One region of the Streptomyces peucetius genome, then DNA from elsewhere that is predicted to be linked to it. Evidence: riboswitches for the same ligand, from Rfam matches in the RefSeq annotation. Region 1 holds a riboswitch; each other region holds the start of a gene.

Region 1 (7,602 bases):
CGAGCTGGGACCAGAGGCTGCCGACGGTACGGACGACCACGGCGTAGTTGAAGAAGACGTGCGCGAGGAGGATGGCCCACACGGTGGTGTCCAGCCGGATGCCCCACAGTTCGTCGAGGAGCCCGCCGCGCCCCAGCAGCGCCAGGAACGCCGTGCCGACGACGACGGTCGGCAGCACGAACGGCACGGTGACCACCGCCCGCAGCAGTCGCTTGGCCGGGAAGTCGAGGCGTGCGAAGGCGTACGCGCCGGGGAGGGCGATCAGCAGCGTCAGCGCCGTGGAGGCGAGCGCCTGCCAGGTGGTGAACCACAGCACCGACAGGATGTCCGGCCGGCCGAGCACCTCGCCGAACCGGCCGAACTGCCAGGCCCCGTCCGCGTGGAGACCGCGCGCGACGATCGCGGAGACGGGGTAGGCGAAAAAGACGGCGAAGAACGCGACAGGGCCGGCCATCAGGCCCAGCCGTGCCGCGTTCCCGCGCAGGGAGCCGGCTACTTCACGACGAGCGAGGACCACGACCGGACCCACTGCTCACGGTTCTTCGCGATGGTGGCCGCGTCGACGGTCTCGGGCTTCTCGATCACCGCGCCGTGCTCGGTGAACAGCTCCGGCAGCTCCGCGTCCTTGACGACCGGGTTGACGAACATGTTCAGCGGCATGTCCTCCTGGAACTTCCTGCTGATCAGGAAGTCCAGCAGCGCCTTGCCGCCCTCCTCGTTCTTCGCTCCCGTCAGCAGGCCCGCGAACTCGATCTGGCGGAAGCAGGTGCCGGTGGCCACACCGGTCGGCGCCTCGGCCGGCTGCGGGTCCGAGTAGAGGACCTCGACGGGCGGGCTGGAGGCGTACGAGACGACGAGCGGACGGTCGGCGCCCGCCTTCTTGCCACCGGCGGACCCGGAGAACTCCTCGTTGTACGCCTGCTCCCAGCCGTCGACGACCTTGACGCCGTTGTCCTTGAGCTTCTTCCAGTAGCCCTGCCAGCCCGACTCGCCGTACTCGCCGACGCTGCCGAGAAGGAAGCCGAGGCCGGGTGAGGAGGTGGCGGCGTTCTCGACGACGAGCATGTTCTTGTACTCGGGCTTCGCCAGGTCGGCGAAGGTCTGCGGCGGCGCGAGCTTCTTGTCGGCGAAGAACTTCTTGTCGTAGTTGACGCAGATGTCGCCGGTGTCGACGGGCGTCACACGGTGCTTGTCCGCGTCGAGCTGCACCTCTTCCGCGACCCGGTCGAGGCCCTTGGCCTCGTAGGGCGTGAAGAGGTCGTTGTCGAGAGCGCGGGAGAGCAGGGTGTTGTCGACACCGAAGAAGACGTCGCCCTGCGGGGAGCCCTTGGTGAGGATCTCCTTGTTGAGCGCGGTGCCCGCGTCGCCGCTCTTGAGCACCTTGACCGTGTAGCCGGTCTGCCGGGTGAACTCCTTCAGCACCGCCTCCGACGCCGCGAAGGACTCGTGGCTGACGAGCGTGACGGTCTTCGGCTTGCTCCCGTCGCCGGACCCGGACTCGGTGGACTCCCCGCCGCACGCGGCGAGCGTCGATATGCCGACGGCGCCGACCAGTGCCGTACCGACGGCACGCCGAAGCTGGCTGTTCATGATGATGCTGACTCCCTACGCCGGTATGACCCGGATCAGGTCCGAGGGTCTGCGGCCCGTGACCGTGAAGGCCTTGCCGCACTCTCAGCGCTGTGGTGCGCTCCCCTGTCGGAATGTTTTGTTGTTCGTTTGTGCGAATGCACAGGGCACAGTATCAGCCATGGCCGACGGCCCTACGGTCACCGCTCCTGCGCCGCCAGCTGCCCGCAGGCCCCGTCGATCTCCTGACCGCGGGTGTCCCGGACGGTGACCGGCACGCCGTGCGCGGCGATGGCCTCCACGAACGCCTTCTCGTCCTCGGGACGGGAGGCCGTCCACTTGGAGCCGGGCGTCGGGTTCAGCGGGATCAGGTTCACATGGACCCGCTTGCCCTTGAGGAGGCGGCCGAGGAGATCGCCGCGCCACGCCTGGTCGTTGATGTCGCGGATCAGCGCGTACTCGATGGAGATCCGGCGGCCGGACTTCTCCGCGTACTCCCAGGCGGCGTCGAGGACCTCACGGACCTTCCAGCGCGTGTTGACCGGGACCAGGGTGTCGCGCAGCTCGTCGTCCGGGGCGTGCAGCGACACCGCGAGGCGGCATTTGAAGCCCTCGTCGGCGAACCGCAGCATCGCCGGCACCAGGCCGACGGTCGAGACCGTGATGCCGCGCTGCGAGAGGCCGAGGCCGTCCGGCTCGGGGTCGGTGAGGCGGCGGACGGCTCCGACGACCCGCTTGTAGTTGGCGAGCGGTTCGCCCATGCCCATGAAGACGATGTTGGACAGCCGGGCCGGCCCTCCGGGGACCTCACCGTCCCGCAGGGCCCGCATGCCGTCGACGATCTGGTGCACGATCTCGGCGGTCGACAGGTTCCGGTCGAGACCGGCCTGGCCGGTGGCGCAGAAGGGGCAGTTCATCCCGCAGCCGGCCTGCGAGGAGATACACATGGTGACCCGGTCCGGGTAGCGCATGAGCACGGACTCGACGAGCGTGCCGTCGTGCAGGCGCCAGAGCGTCTTGCGGGTGGTGTCGTTGTCGCAGGAGATGTGCCGTACGACGGACATCAGATCGGGCAGCAGCTCACCGGCGAGCTTCTCGCGGGCCGCGGCGGGGATGTCGGTCCACTGCGCGGGGTCGTGCGCGTACCGCGCGAAGTAGTGCTGGGACAGCTGCTTGGCACGGAACGGCTTCTCGCCGATCGCGGCGACGGCTTCCTTGCGCTCGGTGGGTGTGAGGTCGGCGAGGTGCCGCGGGGGCTTCTTGGCTCCGCGGGGCGCGACGAAAGTGAGTTCTCCGGGCTTGGGCATGGTTTCTCCAGTGTCGCAGATCGATTCGTGCGACCTGCGACCTGCGACCTGCGACCGTCGGCCCGGAGGGTGGTCGTCGACGGTCGTGACGATCACGGTGCCCACTTGTACTTGCCGCCGCCGACCCATCTCACGACCGCCGGGTCGTCGACGTCCACATGTTCCAGTCCCGCGTGGTGCGCCAGCCGGATCACGTCCAGCATGTCGTGGGCCACGCCTGCGGTCTCGCCTCGGATCTGGACGAGGCGGAACGGCGGATCGCCGGGGCTCACGGGCAAGACGACGATGGCAGGGCCTGTGAAGTCGCTCATGACACCAGCCTGCGACACCGGCACCGCACGCGCAGCCGTGTGGATCCTCGGTCACTTCAGGAGCTGAAGGTCACGGGTGCGTCGGTGTCGTCGGACGCGGCGAACGAGTGCGCCCGCCGCAGCGGCACGCACCGGCCCCGGCCACGCCGACGCGGCCGGGGCGGCCGGGGCGGCCGGGGCGGCCGGGAGCCCGGCTCGCCCCGGAGGTCACTGGTGCAGGCCGAAGCTGCGGCTCCTCAGCTCGACAGCAGACGGTTGAAGAACGAGCGGTACTTCCGCAGGGCCCGGCGCAGGTCCTCCGTGTCGGCCTCCTCGCCCTGGCTCCACTGCCCCTCCAGGTCCTTCTTGTGCTGGGAGAAGGTGGAGGCCAAGGCCTGCATGACATCGGCCACCAGGCCGTCGGCCTCATGGACGGCCTCACGCGGGTCGTCGACGAACCGGTTCTGGATTTCCTGCCAGCGGGTGCGGAATCCTGTCTCGTCCTCCGCGGTCAACAGCTGCGGCATGTCCTCCTGTGCGGACGTGCCCTGGGTGTCCGCCGCGGGTTCCGGCTCCCGTGGGACGGTCGAAGCGGCCGGCGGCACCGCCTCGGCCTCTGACGTCGCGCCGGCGGCCTCACCGGGATAGCCCTGGGACTGTGCCTCGGGCCGGTCGCCCAGGTCCCTTTCCTGGGGTGCGGCGAGGTCGTCCGTGGACAGGCCGCTCTCGGCCGGCCCCGGGGTGTGTTCGCGTTCCATCTCTCCTCCGTCCTGATGGTCGAAGAGTTCCGATGTCCGAGGCGCTCATGCGCGGGCCTGGCTGGGCCCGCCGTCGGAGAGCAGTTCGTCGAACAGCGCGCGATAGTGCACCATCGCGGCACGCAGTTGTTCGGTGTTCGCCCTGTGCTGCCGGCTGCGTTCATTGACGTCGTGGGCAGCGCGGTAGTGCTCCACGGTCCTGCCGTGCTCGACGGACAGGTCCTGCACCTTCTGCTCGAGGTTGTCGGTGGGATAGCCGCGTTCCCGCATGAGCGAGGTCACCAGGAGGTCCGCCTCCTGCACCGCCTGCTCGGGATGATCCACGAATTCGCCCTGGACCTTCTGCCAGTCCTGGGCGTAGCGGTCATGGACGGCAGGAGCCAGCGGCCTGATGTCCAGGGCGTCGTGCCGCTTCTCCCGGGCGCTCAGTTCGCGGTCGGCAGCGCCCCGGCCGCCCGCGTCCTCGACGGTCCGCTCGTACTCGGGGCCGAAGCGCTGCTGCAGACGGCGCCGGCGCATGGTGTACAAGCCGAACGCCGCCAACGCGGCCACCACTGCGACAACCGGGATGATGATCGCGAGAAGGGTTCCTGTAGACATCCGCTCACCTCCTGGAAATACGCCATTACCATCCTAAAGAGAAAATTCCCTCAGAAAAGAGGTGTAAGCAGGCAATTCCCCTTGCGGCGGGGCCGATTTCGGGGCTGCGAGACTGAGCAGAGAAAGAAGAAAGGGCCCGCCGTCCTGTGGACGACGAGCCCTCGCGGACGAATCCGCCGCTCAGCCCGACCCGACGAAGAGCACCAGCAGCAGCCACACCACGGGAGCCGTCGGGAGCAGCGAGTCCAGCCGGTCCATGATGCCGCCGTGCCCGGGGAGCAGGGTGCCCATGTCCTTGATGCCGAGGTCCCGCTTGATCATCGACTCGCCCAGGTCTCCGAGCGTCGCACTGACCGCGACGGCGAGGCCGAGCAGCAGGCCCTGCCACCACGTGCCGCCGTCGACCAGGAACTGCATGCACAGCGCGCCCGCGGCCATCGCGAACGACACCGCGCCGAGCAGCCCTTCGCGGGTCTTGCCGGGGCTGATGCGCGGCGCGAGCTTGGTCCTGCCGAAGCGCCAGCCCACCGCGTAGGCCCCGGTGTCGCTGACCACCGTCAGCAGCAGGAAGGTGATCACTCGCTCCGGGCCGTCGTCCGCCGTCAGCATCAGGGCGACGAAGGTGGCCAGGAAGGGGACGTAGAACGCCGCGAAGATGCCGGCCGTGACGTCCTTCAGATAGCCCTCGGGCGGTTCGGTCATCCGCCAGACCAGAACCGCGAGGGCGGTGAGTGCCATCGCGACCCAGGCGCCCTCCGCGCCGCGGACGTAACCGGCGACGACCATCGCCGCGCCGCCGACCGCGAGCGGCACCAGGGGCGCCTTGATCTGCTTGCGCTCCTCGAGCCGGGAGGTCAGCTCCCACAGACCGACGACGACGGCGACCGCGATCACACCGACGAAAACGGCCTTCACGAAGAAGAGCGAGGCGACGATCACCGCGCCGAGCCCGACGCCGACCCCTATCGCCGCACGCAGGTCCCGTCCGGCTCGCTTCTTCTGCGAAGGCTCGCGCCGCGGAGGCGGCTGCGGGGTGGGCTCGCCCGGTGGCGGCGGGGTGGGCATGGGCTCCTGCGGCGTTTCGTCACGGAACAGGGGGCCGCCCAGCCGAGCGGCCCCCCGGTCACGGTCCTCGCGGTCTTCACCGCGGCGGCCCGCGGCGTCTCTGCCTGCGTCGGGGAAGTCCGGCACGATGGGCATGGGCTGCGTCTCTGATGTATACCGTGCGTCATGCCCATCGTGGGCGGGACCCGCCGGGAGGGGCCCCTGGTCGGGCGGCGGCCACGCTCCGGCGTATCCGGCGCCGTGCGAGGCCCCCCAGGAAGAGTCGTTCATCAGACCTCGAGCAGCTCGGCTTCCTTGTGCTTGAGCAGCTCGTCCACCTGCGCCACGTACTTCGCGGTGGTGTCGTCGAGCTCCTTCTCCGCGCGGCGGCCCTCGTCCTCGCCGACCTCGCCGTCCTTGATCAGCTTGTCGATGGTCTCCTTGGCCTTGCGGCGCACGGAGCGGATCGAGATCTTGGCGTCCTCGGCCTTGGTCTTCGCGACCTTGATGTACTCCTTGCGGCGGTCCTGGGTCAGCTCCGGGAACACCACGCGGATGATGTTGCCGTCGTTGCTCGGGTTGACGCCGAGGTCGGAGTCGCGGATCGCCTGCTCGATGTTGCGCAGCGCGGTCTTGTCGAACGGCGTGACGACGGCCATCCGCGGCTCGGGAACGGAGAACGAGGCCAGCTGGTTGATCGGGGTCAGGGCACCGTAGTAGTCCGCCACGATCTTGTTGAACATCGCCGGGTGCGCACGTCCGGTGCGGATCGCGGCGAAGTCATCCTTGGCGACCAGGACGGCCTTCTCCATCTTCTCCTCGGCCTCGAGGAGGGTCTCTTCGATCACCACTTGCTCCTGCGTGTCTTGAGGTTGGCCCGGCTCGTACCACTGGGCCGGCGGAACCTGCGTCGCGTGTTGCCTGCACGGTGTCCGACCGGCAGGACTTTGTCCATCCCTCTTGGGACGCCCCGGATCAGGCTCGGGTGTCCCGGTCGCTCACGAGCGTGCCGATCTTCTCACCCTTGACGGCCCGAGCGATATTGCCTTCGGTGAGGAGTTCGAAGACGAGGATCGGCAGGGCGTTGTCACGGCAGAGGGTGATCGCGGTGGCGTCGGCGACCTTGAGGTTGCGCGACAGCACCTCGCCGTACTCCAGCGCGTCGAACTTCACCGCGTCCGCGTTGGTCTTGGGGTCGGAGTCGTAGACCCCGTCCACACCGTTCTTGCCCATGAGCAGGGCCTCTGCGTCGATCTCCAGGGCCCGCTGCGCGGCGGTGGTGTCGGTGGAGAAGTACGGCATGCCCATACCGGCGCCGAAGATGACCACACGGCCCTTCTCCAGGTGGCGCACGGCACGGAGCGGGATGTACGGCTCCGCGACCTGGCCCATGGTGATGGCGGTCTGGACGCGGGAGTCGATGCCTTCCTTCTCCAGGAAGTCCTGGAGGGCGAGGCAGTTCATGACCGTGCCGAGCATGCCCATGTAGTCGGAGCGGGCCCGGTCCATGCCACGCTGCTGCAGCTCGGCCCCGCGGAAGAAGTTGCCTCCGCCGATGACGACCGCGATCTCCGCCCCGTCGCGTACGACCGCGGCGATCTCGCGGGCGATGGCGTGTACGACGTCGGGGTCGACGCCCAGGCCTCCGCCACCGGCGAACGCCTCGCCGGACAGCTTCAGCATGAAGCGTCCGTACTTTTTGCCGTGGTTGTCGTCGCTCTGTGCGGCGCCCTGATTCATGGAGATCTCCTCGTGCACATACGAAGAAGGCCATTGCCAGTGGGTCCTTGCGGTTTCCCGTACGGCAATGGCCTCCTCGTCAGATCTGCGATCGTCGGGCGCGTACGCCGACGACTGCTTCAGACCCTACCGGGGTCCGGTGGTCCGTCGTGTACGGACTCAGATGCCGACCTTGATGCGGCTGAAGCGCTTCAGGGTGACGCCGGCCTCGTCCAGGATCTGCTGAACGGTCTTCTTGTTGTCCAGAGCGTACGGCTGGCCGAGGAGGGTGGCCTCCTTGAAGAAGCCGTTGAC
Region 2 (7,602 bases), 3.8 Mb from region 1:
GGGCGTGGCCCAGCCTCGCGGATTGGCGACGAAGACCTGCACGGTCTCCGCCCCCAGCTCCCGTGCGTAGCCGAGTCCGGTCGTGGCGAGGCCGCCGGCCACGGGCACGTGGCCGCCGACAGGGTTGCGCATCAGAACTAGAGCCCCTTGATCTTGATGGTGATGGTGCTGCCCTCGGGCGCACGGCCGCCGCCCTCGACGGACTGGCTCTCGACCTCGTCGCCGAGGAACGGGAAGTTCTTCTCGGCCTTCACCACGAAGCCGGCCTCCTCCAGCTCGGCCGTGGCGTCGTCCACCTTGTCGCCGACCACATCCGGGACCTCGATCATCCGCGGGCCCTTGGAGACCGTGAGCGTGACCGTGTCACCGCCCGCCAGCCGGGTGCCCTCGGCCGCCGACTGACGGGCGACCGAACCGGCTTCCTCGGCCGAATGGATCCGCTCGTCCGCGACCTCGACCTTCAGGCCCGCCTCCTCGAGCTCGGCGGTCGCCTCGTCGACGGTGTCGCCCGTGACATCAGGGACGGAGATCGGCGCGCCCTTGCTGACCACGATCGACACCGCCGTGTCGGGGCTGCGGCTGCTGCCCGCCGCCGGGTCGGTGGCGATCACCGAGCCCTGCGCGACGCTCTCGTCGAACTCCCTGGTCACCACGCCCGGCGCGAGCCCGGCCGCGCGGAGTTCGCGCTCGGCCTGTGCCAAGGGCTTGTTCTCCACGTCCGGGACCTTCACGATCTTCGGGCCGCGGGAGACGACGATCGTCACGGAGCCGTTGTCCCGTATCCGTTCGTTCGTACCCGGATCGCTCTTGATGACGGTGCCGCGAGCGACGGTCTCGCTGAAGTCGTGCCGGACGGACTTCACCTCGAGCCCGGCCTTGTCGAGGGCCTGACGGGCTTCCGTCTCGCTCTTGCCGATCAGGGCCGGCACGCGGGTGAACTGGCCCGAGTTGATGTACCAGACGCCCGTGCCGACACCGAGCACCGCGATCACCGCGATCAGCAGCGTGAGCAGACCGCGGCCGGACATCGGTACGCCGCGGCCCGCCGAGCGCACCGGTTCCGGCTCCGGACGCTCCGGAGGCGGCAGGACCAGCCGGGCCGTGTGGTGCACACCGGGCTCCTCGCCGGGGAGGGCCCGCGGGATGACGTCCGTGCGGTCCTCGTCGGAGGGCGCGCCCGCGGCCGGGGCGTCCCCGTCGTCCTCCGGCCGGGCCTGTGGCGGCTGTGCGTCCAGCTGCTCGGCGCCGAGCGCCGCCCGCGCCTCGCGCGTCCGGGCGAGCAGCTCCACCGCGTCGTGCGGGCGTACCTCCGGGTTGCGGGCGGTCGCGCTCGCCACCAGCTCGTCCAGTTCGACGGCGAGCCCGGGGAAGAGCGCGGACGGCGCCGGCACGTCGGCGTTCAGATGCTGGAAGAGCACCTGGGCCGGGGTGTCGCCCCCGTGCGGCTTCGCGCCGGTCAGCATCTCGTAGAGGACCACTCCGCACGCGTACACATCGGCGCGGGTGTCGGCGGTGCCGTACTCGATCTGCTCCGGCGCGAGGTACGAAACGGTGCCGAGGACCGTGCCGGAGGTGTTGGTCACGGAGCCGACCGCCCGTACGAGACCGAAGTCGGCGACCTTGACCCGGCCGTCGTCCCCTATCAGCACGTTCTCCGGCTTCATGTCCCGGTGCACGAAACCGGCCCGGTGCGCGGCGCCCAGCGCCGCCAGCACGGGCTCCAGGATGTCGAGCGCGGCCCGCGGCTGCAGCGCGCCGCGCTCGCGCAGCACGTCACGCAGGGTGCAGCCCTCGACGTACTCCATCGCCAGATAGACGTACGCACCCTGCGCGCCCTGGTCGAACACGCCCACGACATTGGGGTGCGCCAGCCGCGCCACGGACTTCGCCTCGCGGATGAAACGCTCCACGAACGTGGCGTCCGTGGCGAGATCCGGATGCATCACCTTGAGGGCGAGCTCCCGGTCGAGACGGGTGTCGACGGCCCGGTAGACCGTGGCCATGCCGCCGACGGCGATGCGCTCATCGACTCGGTAGCGGCCGTCGAGCACCTGCCCGACGAGGGGGTCCTGGAGGGTCGTATCCACGCGCCGATTCTACGAGCAGGGGCGAACAGGTCCGACGGGCTTGCGAGCGCGGACCGGTACTGCAGCCGACCTGTGACGCGCGGGGCCGGTTGTTCTAGGGCCTGGCGGCCGTGGGAGGTAGCCCCGGCCTCGCCGGCGTTTGAGGCGCGGGGGTCCGCGGGCAGAGCCCCCGGTTACGGGAAGGGGCGGGGAGGGGGCAAGCCCCGGGCAGCGGCCCCGCCCCGCCCGCGCGCCCCCGCCCCGTCAGGGCCGTCAGAACGCCGGCCGCTCCGGATCCAGCGTCGCGCGCCCCTCGACCGGAGACGACGCCTCGGCGAAGTGCCGCCGGGGGATGCGGCCCGCCCGGTACGCCAGCCGCCCCGCCTCCACTGCGTGCCGCATCGCCTCCGCCATCAGGACCGGCTCCTGCGCCCGCGTCACCGCCGACGCCAGCATCACCGCCGCGCAGCCCAGCTCCATCGCCAGCGCCGCGTCCGACGCCGTGCCGGCGCCCGCGTCCAGGATCACCGGCACGCCCGCCTGCTCGGTGATCAGCTGGAAGTTGTGGGGGTTGCGGATGCCGAGCCCGGAGCCGATGGGGGAGCCGAGCGGCATGATCGCGGCGCAACCCACGTCCTCCAGCTTCCTCGCGAGCACCGGGTCGTCGTTCGTGTACGGAAGGACCGTGAAGCCGTCGTCGACCAGCGTCTCGGCCGCGTCCAGCAGCTCCACCGCGTCGGGCAGCAGGGTCCGCTCGTCCGCGACGACCTCGAGCTTGATCCAGTCGGTTCCCAGCGCCTCCCGTGCCAGGCGCGCGGTGAGGACGGCCTCACCGGCGGTGAAGCAGCCCGCGGTGTTGGGCAGGACCCGGATCCCGAGCCGGTTCAGCACGGAGAGCACCGACCCCTGGACGGTCGGGTCGAGGCGGCGCATCGCGACGGTGGTGAGTTCCGTGCCGCTCGCGACCAGGGAGCGTTCGAGGACGTCGAGGCTGGGCGCCCCGCCCGTACCCATGATCAGCCGGGAGTCGAACGTCGTCCCGCCGATGGTGAAACGGTCGTCTGCCATGGCTGGTCAGCCTCCCTGCACTGCGGTGAGAATCTCGACGCGGTCACCGTCGCCGAGACGGGTGCCGGGCCACTGGCTGCGCGGGACGACCGCCTCGTTGACGGCCGCAGCCACACCCGAGGGCGCCGCGGTGAGCTCCGCGACGACGATGTCCAGCGTGGTTCCTGGGGCGAGATCGCGTGCCTCGCCGTTGACGGAGACGGAGACGGTCATGCGGACTGCTCCTGAAGAACTGTGTCCCGGCGGACAGCGGCCTCCCGCGAGGCCGGACGCTCGCCCGGGCGCCCGCCCGTGAAGCGACGCGGCGAGAAGGGCCGTGCCACCTCCGGCAGTTCGCCGCTCACCAGCGCGCCCGCCAGCACGTCGCCGGTGACGGGGGTGAGCAGGACGCCGTTGCGGTAGTGCCCGGTGGCCAGCAGAAGCCCCGGCAGGTCGGTGAAGCCCAGCAGCGGCGCGTTGTCGGGCGAGCCCGGCCGCAGCCCGGCGCGGGTCTCCACGAGAGGCAGCTCGGTGATGCCCGGTACCAGCTCGTGCGCGTCGCGCAGCAGCTCGTACACCCCGCCCGCGGTGACCGTCGTGTCCCAGCCGAGTTCCTCGCTGGTCGCGCCGACGACGAGCTCGCCGTCCTCGCGCGGCACGAGGTACACATGGCTGCCGCGCACCACGGCGCGCACCGTGCGCGAGAGGAACGGCGCGTACGGACGCGGCACGGTCAGCCGCAGGACCTGGCCCTTCACCGGCCGTACGGGAGGAAGCACGTCCGCCGGTACGCCGTTCAGCCGTCCGCTCAGGCTGCCGCCCGCCAGGACCACCTGCCCGGCGCGAAGCTCGCCGCCGTCGGCGAGGACCGCCCCCACCGCCCGGTCGCTCTCGACGACCAGCCGCTCCGCCCAGGTGCGGCGGAGCTCGACCCCGGCCCGTTCGCAGGCCGTGACCAGCGCCGCCGCCAGCCGTCGCGGGTCGACCTGGTGGTCGCCGTCCACCCGCAGCCCGCCGCGTACGCCGGGCGCGAGCATCGGCTCGAGGCGGCGGCACTCGCGGCCGGAGAGCCATGCGGACTCGAGCCCCGAGCGGATCTGCAGGGCGTGCAGTTCGCGCAGATGCGCGCGGTCGTCGGCGTCGAGGGCGACGGCGAGCGTGCCGCAGGAGCGGTGGCCCACCTGCTGCCCGCTCGCCTCCTCCAGTTCGGCGACGAAGGCCGGGTAGCGGCGGGCAGACTCGAGGTTGAGGCCGAGCAGCGTCTGCTCGCCGTAGTGGAGTTCGGTGACGGCGGCCAGCATGCCGGCCGCGACCTGCGCGGCGCCGCCGCCCGGCTGCGGGTCGGCGACGGCGACCCGCAGGCCCTGCTGCGCTGCTCGCCAGGCCGTGACCAGGCCGATGATTCCGCCGCCCACGACAAGGACGTCGGGGGAACACGGTGTACGAGACGACATGGGCGTCCAGCCCCTCCCTTCGCCGGCATGACCCGGATCAGGTTCGTACGGTCGGAGGCCGGCCAGCCTCCCTCTCAGCCCGGTGCGTCCGGGCTCCCGCGAGTGCCTTACGGTGGCCACCCTAACCTCCCGCCCCGACGCTCTGTAAGGGAGCCGCAGCGCGGCGAAGAGCCTCGACGGACTCGCCGGCCGAAGGCTCCGCGGGAGGGCGGCGGGACGAGCGTGGTGGCGGAGCCGCCTTCCTGACCCGTCGTCAGGTACGTAAGGTGTGCGGGTGGACGAACGGCAGCAACAGACAGCGGCGCGGCGTCGCGTGGTGATCGTCGGTGCGGGCATGGCCGGTGTGCAGACGGCGGTCGCCCTCCGCGAGCGGGGATTCACCGGCCCGGTCGCCGTGATCGGCGCAGAGCCGCACCAGCCGTACGACCGGCCCCCGCTGTCCAAGGCCGTCCTGCTCGGCACGGCGGAGGGCTCGGCCTTCGACATCGACTTCGAGGTCCTCGACGTCGAACTGCGCCTCGGCGTCGAGGTGACCGGAGTGCGGACGGACGCCCACGAGGTGGACACCGCGGCCGGTCCCGTCCCGTACGACGTGCTGGTGCTGGCCACCGGCGCGGAGCCGGTCACCCTCCCGGGCGCGGTCGGCGTCCCTGGTGTCCATCTGCTGCGCACCCTGGACGACGCGGCGCGGCTGCGGCCCCTGCTCGCCGAGAAGCACGACGTCGTCGTGGTGGGCGCCGGGTGGATCGGCGCGGAGTTCGCGACGGCCGCCCGGCAGGCCGGCTGTGCGGTGACCGTCGTCGAGGCCGCCGACCGTCCGCTCGCCGGCACCATGCCCGCCGAGGTCGCGGCCCCGATGGCCGCCTGGTACGCGCAGTACGGGGCCGAGCTGGTCACCGGTGCCCGGGTCGCCGCGGTCGAGCCCGGCGCCGTCGTCCTGGCCGACGGCCGCCGGATCGCGGCCGGTGCCGTCGTCGTGGGCATCGGCGCCCGGCCCGCCACGGGTCTGCTCGCCGGCTCCGGTATCGAGCTGGGCCCCGACGGCGCGGTCGTCGCGGACCGGTATCTGCGCGCCCGTGCCCCCGATGTGTACGCCGTGGGGGACTGTGCCTCGTATCCGTCCGGCCGCTACGCGGAGCGGCTGCTCGTCCACCACTGGGACAACGCGCTCCAGGGGCCGCGCACGGTCGCCGCGAACATCACCGGCGGCGGCGCGGACCTCGAGCCGTACGACCCGGTGCCGTACTTCTGGTCCGAGCAGTTCGGCCGTTACGTCCAGTACGCCGGCCACCACGGCGCCGCCGACACTCTGCTGTGGCGCGGCGACCCGACGGAAGAGACCTGGTCGGTGCTGTGGCTGCGCGGTGGCGCCCTGGTGGCCCTGCTGGCCGTGGGCAGGCCGCGTGACCTGGCGCAGGGACGCAAGCTGATCGAGTCCGGGGCGGCGCTGGACCGGGAGCGGGCCGCCGACCCCTCGGTCCCTCTGAAGGCGGCGGCCCTGTCGACCTGAAGGCGGCGGCCTTGCCCCTCGAACGCGGCGGCCTTGTCACCCTGAAGGCCGCTCCTTGGCCCCTGAAGGCGGCGGCACGGCAGGTCCCGGCTACCGACTGTCGGTCCTGGATGGCAGGCTTGTTCCCGTGACCGAGATTGACGCAAAGATCGATGCTCTCGTCCCCGCCTGGCTTCACCTGCCGGACATCGCGGAAATGCTCGATGTGGAGGTGACGCGTGTGCGGCAGCTGGTCAAGGAAGGCCAGCTGATCGCCGTGCGCCGCGGTGAGAACCGGACGCTCCAGGTGCCCGCCGCCTTCATCGACGGCGACAAGGTGGTCAAGGGCCTCTCGGGGACCCTGACCCTCCTGAGGGACGACGGCTTCACCGACGAAGAGATGCTGGAATGGCTCTTCACCCCTGACCCGAGCCTGCCGGGCACGCCCGCGCAGGCGCTCAGCGAGAATCGCGGTACGGAGGTGAAGCGCCGGGCACAGGCGCTCGCCGTCTGACACATCGGAAAACATCATCGCGGCCGGATGCACGGGCCGGGCCGCCCGGCCCGTGCATCCGGCCGCCCGACGGGGGGATTCACCTCATGGCCACGGCTCGCGCGCTGCTGTCCGACGCCCGGCTCTATCTGTGCACGGACGCCCGCAAGCGGCAGGGTGACCTTCCCGAGTTCCTCGACGCCGTGCTGACGTCCGGGGTCGACATCGTGCAACTGCGCGAAAAGGGCATGGAAGCCGGTGAGGAGCTGGAACACCTCCAGGTCTTCGCCGACGCCTGCCGCAGGCACGGCAAGCTGCTCGCGGTGAACGACCGCGCCGACGTGGCGCACGCCATCGGCGCCGGCGTGCTGCACCTGGGGCAGGGCGACCTGCCGGTGCCCGCCGCGCGGGCGATCCTCGGCGACGGCGTGCTGATCGGCCGTTCGACGCACTCCGAGTCCGAGGCGGCGGCCGCCTCGGTCGAGCCGGGCGTGGACTACTACTGCACCGGTCCCTGCTGGCCCACCCCCACCAAGCCCGGCCGCCACGCTCCCGGCCTCGGTCTGGTGCGGTACGCGGCAGGCCTGGGTGCTGAGCGGCCCTGGTTCGCCATCGGCGGTATCGACGCGGGCAATCTGGACGAGGTGCTGGACGCCGGTGCACGCAGGGTCGTCGTCGTACGGGCGATCACCGAGGCGGACGACCCGGCGTCGGCCTCGGCCGGCCTGGCGAAGCGGATCAGGGGCAGGCTCTGACGTCCCCCTGAAGCCGGCGGCGGCCCCGGGTGTCCCGTGGTCCCGGGTGTCGCGTGGCCCCGGAGGTCCGGTGGTGGCGGTGGTGATCATGCCGTGCTGATCGTCCGTTTTCTGTCCAAGGCATGGACAAGAGATGGACAAAGGCGACATTTTTCCCCGATCTGGTTGGGGGACCCCCTCCATCTGGCTAACCTGCCCGTATGGCCCTCGGTACTGCTTCCACCAGAACGGATCGCGCACGGACGGTGCGCGACCTGCTTGCGACGGGCAAGACGTCGTACTCGTTCGAGTTCTGGGC
Region 3 (7,602 bases), 1.8 Mb from region 1:
CTTTTGCCGACGCCCTGCTGACGGCCGGGTGGTTCTTCGGCGCGCTCACGGCGGCCGCCATCCTGGTCGCAGCGGTGGGGCTGCTGCTGACGGCTCTGCGCAACGGCGCCGCCCAAGTGGCCGAAGAAGCGCCCACCGGAGAGCTGCCGGACGAGGTGTCACGGGCGAAGGACGCCTGGCGCCACGCATTGCTGGAGCGCGGGATTCTGCCCTTCCTGCGAGCAGCACTGGCCGACCCCAGCGCCGACCCGGCGTCCACGGGGCCACCGCGACCGGTGAGCCGCATGCCGAAGGTCGGGTACAGCGGACCGGAGTTCTCCAGTCCTGCGGACGGGGCGGCCTCAGGGCAGCGCCCGACCTTCACCAGCCCGGACTTCACGAGTCCGGACTTCGGCGGCCCCGAGCGCCAGCCGGACTGAACACCGGCCGGTGGCCACGATCAGGTGGCTGCCTCATGCCTGAGGCGTCGATGTGGGCATGGGCCGGGTGATCCGTGTGATGCGGCGTGGGAACGGCTGAGCCGACCGTTGTCCTCCTGCCCAGAACGACAGCGTCCCCCGGAGATTGTTCGGGGGACGCTGGGACGACAGAAGATCAGCCCGTTGACTGTCGTGCGGTGGTACTGCCGTGACCCGGCCGGGCGTGCGCAGGTTGCTCAGCGGCTCGTCAGCCGGGCGTGGAGGGCAGGAATGGTGTGGATGGAACGCGGACACGGTGGCGCGCGGAGGGACGGCGGGGCGGCCGGGCCAGCGTGACGAGCCGGACGAGTTGCTGAAAGCAGACAAGAGCTGCAAGGGCAGGGAGCGCGGCAGCAGCGACGTCGGTGAACGACCCGGCTGACTCGATCACGCACAACCAGGTCGTGATGGCCGAGAAGAAGAGTACGACCACCCAGGATTGCACCGTCCGGCGATGATGGAGCGATGCGCGCAGGATGGAGAGAGACGCAACCAGCCAGGGTCCGTAGACCAGAACCGGCCACCAGCTCATCAGGCCCTGGGACGTTCGTGACGCGGCAATGTGCCGTAGCGGGTCCAGGGCGACCATGCCTCCGAAGATGCTCACTCCGGAAACGATGACGGCGGCCACCACGGCAATGGAGACGCTGACTGTCTGCAGCAGAGAGAACCTCGGCTTCTGCGACGGTACCCGTCGGCGATGCCCCGGCACGGGGCGTACACGGGGAAGTTCGGCGGTGATGCTGTTCCGGTCTGCGAGTGAGCTGCCGTCTCCCGAGTCCAGGCCGCTGCCATAGCCGGAGAAAGCCGTGGGCTTCTCCTCTCCGGCAGAGGGCTGCAGCAATTGCTGCAGTTCCGCTGTCGGGTCCCACGTCCCGTCAAGGATCTCCAGGCCGAGAGGAGCCATCGGCTCATGGGGGCTCAGAAAGGTCTTCGGGGAAGCGGCATACGGGTCCTCCCACCTGCCATAGCCGCCCATTTCCGGGTGGGAAACCGCTGAACCGAACGAGCCGTACTCGTCATACATGAAGGCTTCGCCCCGTCCGTCCATCGCCTCGTACAGTCGGCGACGCGTGCACTGTGTTCGACAGTCGGTGGTAATCGGCCTGAATACGGCCGATCAACACCAGAAAGTCGTTCAGCAGGGAAGAAGCGTGCGCCGGGTCGATTCGATCCTCTTCTTGGTGGAGCGTCGCGTTACTCTCTGCCACGCCCTCCGCAGAGCGGGGATCCAACGCCCACGCGCCCGTTGGGACCGCCTCCGTGCCGGCCGTACGTCGGGCCCCGATCTCGGGGGAAAGCTGTGCTCTCGTCATATTCCTAACAACGAGCGTTCCACTAGCCCTGATGCCTGACATTCGAGTGAAACCGCTACGCCATTAGGTGGGGGCCGGTCATTACAACCATTCTTGCGAAGATACGCCGATAGACCGGCTGCCCCCGCGAACCTGCCCATCGGAATACGCACAGCGCTCTTGGCGAAAGGCGGTGTCCCATGACCGATCGAACCACGGGGCACCGCCGTAAGACGTCACCGTCAGTCCGCAAGCGGCAAGTACACCCGGTTGCCGCCCGCCGCGAACTCCCTGGACTTCTCCAGCATCCCCGCCTCGACGTCCTCGGCCGAGGCCGAGGGAGTCGGGTCCGCGGCGAACTGCTCCGTGATGCTTCTGCTGATCTTCATCGAGCAGAACTTCGGACCGCACATCGAGCAGAAGTGCGCGGTCTTCGCCGGCTCGGCGGGCAGCGTCTCGTCGTGGAACTCCCGTGCCGTGTCCGGGTCGAGAGCCAGGTTGAACTGGTCCTCCCACCGGAACTCGAAGCGGGCGTCGGACAGCGCGTCGTCCCACTCCTGCGCCCCCGGGTGCCCCTTGGCGAGGTCCGCCGCGTGCGCGGCGATCTTGTAGGTGATGACGCCGGTCTTCACGTCGTCGCGGTTCGGCAGGCCCAGGTGCTCCTTGGGCGTCACATAGCAGAGCATGGCCGTGCCCCACCAGGCGATCATCGCCGCCCCGATGCCGGAGGTGATGTGGTCGTACGCCGGAGCGACATCGGTGGTGAGCGGGCCGAGCGTGTAGAACGGCGCCTCCTCGCAGATCTCCTGCTGGAGGTCGATGTTCTCCTTGATCTTGTGCATCGGGACGTGTCCCGGCCCCTCGATCATGGTCTGCACGCCCAAGCGCTTGGCGACGGAGTTGAGCTCGCCGAGCGTCCTGAGCTCCGCGAACTGCGCCTCGTCGTTGGCGTCCGCGATGGACCCGGGCCGCAGGCCGTCGCCGAGGGAGTACGTCACGTCGTACGCGGCGAGGATCTCGCAGAGCTCCTCGAAGTTCTCGTACAGGAACGACTCCTTGTGGTGCGCCAGGCACCACGCCGCCATGATCGAGCCGCCGCGCGAGACGATGCCGGTCTTGCGGCGCGCCGTCAGCGGTACGTAGCGCAGCAGCACGCCCGCGTGGACCGTCATGTAGTCCACGCCCTGCTCGGCCTGCTCGATGACCGTGTCCTTGTAGACGTCCCAGGTCAGCTCCTCGGCCTTGCCGTCGACCTTCTCCAGCGCCTGGTACAGCGGCACGGTGCCGATCGGCACGGGGGAGTTGCGCAGCACCCACTCGCGGGTGGTGTGGATGTTGCGCCCGGTGGACAGGTCCATGACCGTGTCGGCTCCCCAGCGGGTCGCCCAGGTCATCTTCTCGACCTCCTCCTCGATGGAGGAGGTGACGGCGGAGTTGCCGATGTTGGCGTTGACCTTCACGAGGAACCGCTTGCCGATGATCATCGGCTCGATCTCGGGGTGGTTCACGTTCGCCGGGAGAACGGCCCGCCCGGCCGCGATCTCCTCGCGCACCACCTCGGGGGCGACGTTCTCCCGGATGGCGACGTACTCCATCTCCGGGGTGATCTCACCCCGGCGCGCGTAGGCCAGCTGAGTCACGGCCCGGCCGTCGCGCCCGCGGCGGGGCTGACGCGGGCGGCCGGGGAAGACCGCGTCCAGGTTGCGGAGCCCGCCGCGCGGCGACGTGTGCTTGATCCCGTCGTCCTCGGGCCGGACGGCCCGGCCCGCGTACTCCTCGGTGTCGCCGCGGCTGATGATCCAGTTCTCCCGGAGCGGGGGCAGACCGCGGCGTACGTCCGTCTCGATGTTCGGGTCGGTGTACGGGCCGGAGGTGTCGTACAGCGTCACGTCCCGGCCGTTGGTGAGGTGCACCTTGCGCACCGGCACACGGAGGTCGGGGCGCGAGCCCTCGACGTATCCCTTGTGCCAGCCGATGGACTTCCCGGCCTCGTCGTTCTGGTTCGAGGCAGGCGTGCGTGCGTCCGATACGGTCATGAGACCTACTCCCTACGCCGGCATTACCCGGTAACAGGTTCGGCGGTCGGCGCAGCTGTCCCGTACGGATGTACGGAGGTCAGCGCCCTCTCAGCCCGGTGCTCCGAGCTCCCGCGTGTGCAAAGGTGCCACCACGCTAGCGTCATGTCTGGCGCGCTGAACAGAGGGCCCCTCCTGCTCTTGCGATGATCGGTCCGTGACTTCATCGCAGCAGCCCCCAGAACCGCACGGCCAGGCCCACAGTCATGCGCACGCTCATGGGCCCGCCGCGCCGGTCTCCCAGCACCTTCGCCGAGTCATCGCGGCCGTGCTCATCCCCTTCGCGACGGCCGTCCTCGTCGGGCTCGCCGTCCTGTGGCCCGGCGGGGCACCCGGGCACGAGCGCACCGGAGTCGGCTTCGACCGGCAGACGGAGCAGGGCAAGGTGGTGTCGCTCGAGAGAATCGACTGCAAGGACGTCAACGCCGCCCAGGTCCCGCCGACCGGTGATACCTCCACACCCCAGGGGCGCGAGGCGGTCAACTCGCAGCAGGGCCTCTGCGCCAGGGCGACCGTCGAGGTGACCACGGGCAAGGACAAGGGCCGTACCTTCGTCGAGATCGTCCAGCCGGACGCACCGCGGCAGTTGAAGGAGGGGCAGGGCGTCGTCGTCGCCTACGCCCCCGACGCCCCCCGCGACCTCCAGTACTCGGTGACGGACATCGACCGCGGCCTCCCGATGGCGCTGCTGGCGGCGATCTTCGCCGTCGTGGTGGTGCTGGTGGGCCGGATGCGCGGTGTGATGGCCCTGATCTCTCTCGTGGTCTCGTTCGCCCTGCTGACGCTGTTCATCCTGCCCGCGATCCTGCAGGGGTCCAATCCGCTGGTCGTGGCGGTGGTCGGGGCGAGTGCCATCATGCTGATCGCGCTCTATCTGTGTCATGGGGTGACCGCGCGGACGTCCGTCGCGGTGCTCGGGACCCTGATCTCCCTGCTGCTGATCGGGCTTCTCGGTTCGCTGTTCATCGGCTGGGCCAGCCTGAGCGGCAACACCGACGACAACACCGGTCTGATCCACGGTCTGTATCCGGAGATCGACATGAGCGGTCTGCTGCTCGCCGGCGTGATCATCGGCTCGCTCGGCGTGCTCGACGACGTGACGGTGACGCAGACTTCGGCGGTCTGGGAACTGCACCAGGCCGATCCGGAGATGGGCCCCCGTGCCCTCTACCGCTCCGCCATCCGCATCGGCCGCGACCACATTGCGTCCGTCGTCAACACCCTCGTACTCGCCTACGCCGGCGCCGCGTTGCCCCTGCTGCTCCTCTTCTCCATCGCCCAGTCCAGCGTGGGTACCGTCGCCAACAGCGAGCTGGTGGCGGAGGAGATCGTACGGACCCTGGTGGGCTCGATCGGGCTGGTCGCCTCGGTGCCGGTGACGACTGCGCTCGCCACCCTGGTGGTCTCCGCCGACCGCTCCGGCCCGGCGGCGGGGACGGACGGTTCACCGGCCCGCACGGGCAGGGGGCGGCGGCGCAAGCGGTGACGCCGGGGGAGTCGGGGACGTGTCAGCCGGCGTTCTCCTCGGCGAGGATCCGCCCGAGCGCCTCCTCCAGGTTCACGTCGAAGTCACCCAGCGTGAGCTCCTGCCCCATGGGAAGCAGTTTGTCGGTGCGGTCGAGGAAGGCGACGAGCGGTGCCGCGCCTGCTCGGAAGAGTGCCGAATCCTGCCCGACACGGAGCCTGATGTGGACGTCCGAGAGGCTCTCCGGCCCGACGGGCGCGATGTGCACATCACCGTCCCCGCTCGGCCAGTTGATCCCGTCGAGCAGCAGCTCCCGGCCGAATGCCCAGGTCACAGGAGCATCACCGGGCAGATGGAAGGTCATCCGCACCGCGTACGGATCGCCCGTCTCATAACCCAGTTCGACCGGAATCCGGAAGGAGAGCTCCTCGGAGACGAGGAAGCTCATCAGAACCTCGGCCTGGACCGACTCGCGCATCACATACCCCGCAGCAGATGAAGCATTGAATGAACCCGTACTGGAAAAGCAGAAGAAAACGGCAAGGATCGATCCCTGGGCCCTCTCGCGTCATCGTGGTCGAAGGACTAGCAGATCACAAGGAGTGATATTTCAGATACTGATAGAGAAGGCAAGTGACCCCAACAGCCCACCGATTCCTGTGCGCAACTGCTCAACCGCGGGAAGCAGTCTGGCCTTTTGGTGGACGGGCAGCGAAATGGCCATTGTCGCGGCGCCGGAACAGCCAGTGATCGGAATAGCCGCGCAGACTGTGCCAATTGCATATTCCTGTCGTTCCACGACCGGGTGCGCGCGCGGACGGGCGGCGAGCCGCTCGAGCAGGGTGCGCCGGTCGGGCACGGTGTACGGCGTCACGGGTTGCACGGGATGGCGGCTCAGATGCTCCCGGCGTGCCGACTCGTCGAGCTGACCCAGCAGGCACTGGCCGAGCGCGTGCGCGTGCCCGGTCTCACGGAAGTCCGCCCACTCCGTCACCGCCGGCGCGTACGGCGTGTCGGAGACCGCGACGATCTCGATCTCGCCCTCGTGGTAGACGGCGAAGTAGACAGGGACACCGATCGCGTCCCGCCAGTGGGCGAGGGACTCCTCGAGGGTGCCGCGACGATTCTGCATCGCCCCGCCGGTGACCAGCCGTTCCACCGCGTCCCCCAGCAGATACAGGCCGCTGTGGCGCCGCAGGTAGTCGTCGTGGGTCAGGGTGCGCAGCAGATGGTAGGCGGTCGGCAGGGAGATTCCGGCTTCACGCGCCAGCACCTTGGCGGGGGCCCCGTCCGGATGCGCGCCGGCGGCTTCCAGCAGTCTCAGTGCCCGCTGAACAGAGCCGATCAGGGTCGGTTCAGGAGCGACTTTCGTTGCCCCGGCCACAGGTCACCCCCAGGCGTGGTGACGGGCATCGCGCCCGCCCGCGGGGGCCGCCCCCGCGCGGCCGCCGCGGCCCCGGTCAGGGAACAGTCATTCAGCCCCGTGATGCACCGAAGCGCTGGTGAGAGCGATCCCGCTCCGGACATTTCCCGAGGGCGGCAGCGTTGAACCACTCTAATGGCAGCATCGGCCGGAACACGGGGAGAGCCCGGCCGTTTCCCCCGGCCGGGCTAACGGCCGCCGCTGCGGCGGCCCGTCCCGCTACCACTCACCGCGCGAATCGGAGGAGGCCATGAACTTCCGTACCAGGAACACCAGTCCGCCGACAAGGGCGACGAACACCAGCAGCTTGAACAGCAGCCCGATCACGAATCCGACGACGCTCATGATGAGTCCGCCGAAAACGAGCAGCGCGATCACCGGTACCGCGACCCACTTCACCCACCACGGCATACCCGCGAATAGCTCCTGCACAGCCATCGTCTCTACCTCGTTTCTCCGGATTGCCTGCCTTTGATGCTAGGCGGCCGGCTGCGTCGGCAGGGGGCCGCGAGCCCTTGAACTCCCCTGATCGGTCCCCTAGGTACAGACAGGGCAGGACCTCAGCTCTCGGGCGGAGAGAAGACCACCATGACCCGCAAGTCCTCGCTGATGTGGTGGAACTTGTGCGGCACCCCCGCCGGCACGTACACCACGCTGCCCCGCGCGACCTGCGTCGTCTCCATCCCCACGGTGATCGCCGCCCGGCCGCTCACCACGAAGTAGACCTCGTCCTGCTTGTGGGGGAGCTGCGGGTCGATCTGACCGGCGTCCAGCGCGTACAGACCGACCGACATGTTCCGTTCGCGCAGGAACTGCAGATACGCCCCGTCGTTCGCGGCGCGTTCCGCCTCCAGGTCGTCCAATCGGAATGCCTTCATCGCGGTCC

What was found. A riboswitch is a leader RNA that binds a small molecule or an ion and turns the genes downstream of it on or off. The one in region 1 is predicted to bind thiamine pyrophosphate.
Region 2: it holds a riboswitch for thiamine pyrophosphate, as region 1 does, so the genes downstream of both, thiO (glycine oxidase ThiO) here and OGH68_RS26665 (thiamine ABC transporter substrate binding subunit) in region 1, are expected to answer to the same signal.
Region 3: it holds a riboswitch for thiamine pyrophosphate, as region 1 does, so the genes downstream of both, thiC (phosphomethylpyrimidine synthase ThiC) here and OGH68_RS26665 (thiamine ABC transporter substrate binding subunit) in region 1, are expected to answer to the same signal.

What each region holds. Positions count from the first base shown of each region.
Region 1 is NZ_CP107567.1:5,792,841-5,800,442, reverse strand. Features, by position in the region: gene OGH68_RS26670 (ABC transporter permease) at 1-454, opposite strand, end outside; gene OGH68_RS26665 (thiamine ABC transporter substrate binding subunit) at 493-1,590, opposite strand; TPP riboswitch at 1,586-1,707, opposite strand; gene rlmN (23S rRNA (adenine(2503)-C(2))-methyltransferase RlmN) at 1,770-2,876, opposite strand; gene OGH68_RS26655 (hypothetical protein) at 2,969-3,187, opposite strand; gene OGH68_RS26650 (hypothetical protein) at 3,424-3,924, opposite strand; gene OGH68_RS26645 (hypothetical protein) at 3,970-4,524, opposite strand; gene OGH68_RS26640 (phosphatidate cytidylyltransferase) at 4,705-5,859, opposite strand; gene frr (ribosome recycling factor) at 5,859-6,416, opposite strand; gene pyrH (UMP kinase) at 6,544-7,308, opposite strand; gene tsf (translation elongation factor Ts) at 7,468-7,602, opposite strand, start outside.
Region 2 is NZ_CP107567.1:2,010,456-2,018,057, reverse strand. Features, by position in the region: gene OGH68_RS09245 (deoxyribonuclease IV) at 1-132, opposite strand, end outside; gene pknB (Stk1 family PASTA domain-containing Ser/Thr kinase) at 138-2,087, opposite strand; gene OGH68_RS09235 (thiazole synthase) at 2,340-3,134, opposite strand; gene thiS (sulfur carrier protein ThiS) at 3,141-3,347, opposite strand; gene thiO (glycine oxidase ThiO) at 3,344-4,567, opposite strand; TPP riboswitch at 4,565-4,677, opposite strand; gene OGH68_RS09220 (NAD(P)/FAD-dependent oxidoreductase) at 4,902-6,077, shown strand; gene OGH68_RS09215 (Rv2175c family DNA-binding protein) at 6,205-6,570, shown strand; gene thiE (thiamine phosphate synthase) at 6,657-7,304, shown strand; gene metF (methylenetetrahydrofolate reductase [NAD(P)H]) at 7,505-7,602, shown strand, end outside.
Region 3 is NZ_CP107567.1:3,998,680-4,006,281, forward strand. Features, by position in the region: gene OGH68_RS18385 (hypothetical protein) at 1-419, shown strand, start outside; gene OGH68_RS18390 (DUF2637 domain-containing protein) at 667-1,485, opposite strand; gene thiC (phosphomethylpyrimidine synthase ThiC) at 1,996-3,789, opposite strand; TPP riboswitch at 3,782-3,914, opposite strand; gene OGH68_RS18400 (YibE/F family protein) at 3,986-5,314, shown strand; gene OGH68_RS18405 (SsgA family sporulation/cell division regulator) at 5,337-5,771, opposite strand; gene OGH68_RS18410 (IclR family transcriptional regulator) at 5,904-6,677, opposite strand; gene OGH68_RS18415 (DUF5326 family protein) at 6,936-7,148, opposite strand; gene OGH68_RS18420 (cupin domain-containing protein) at 7,277-7,594, opposite strand.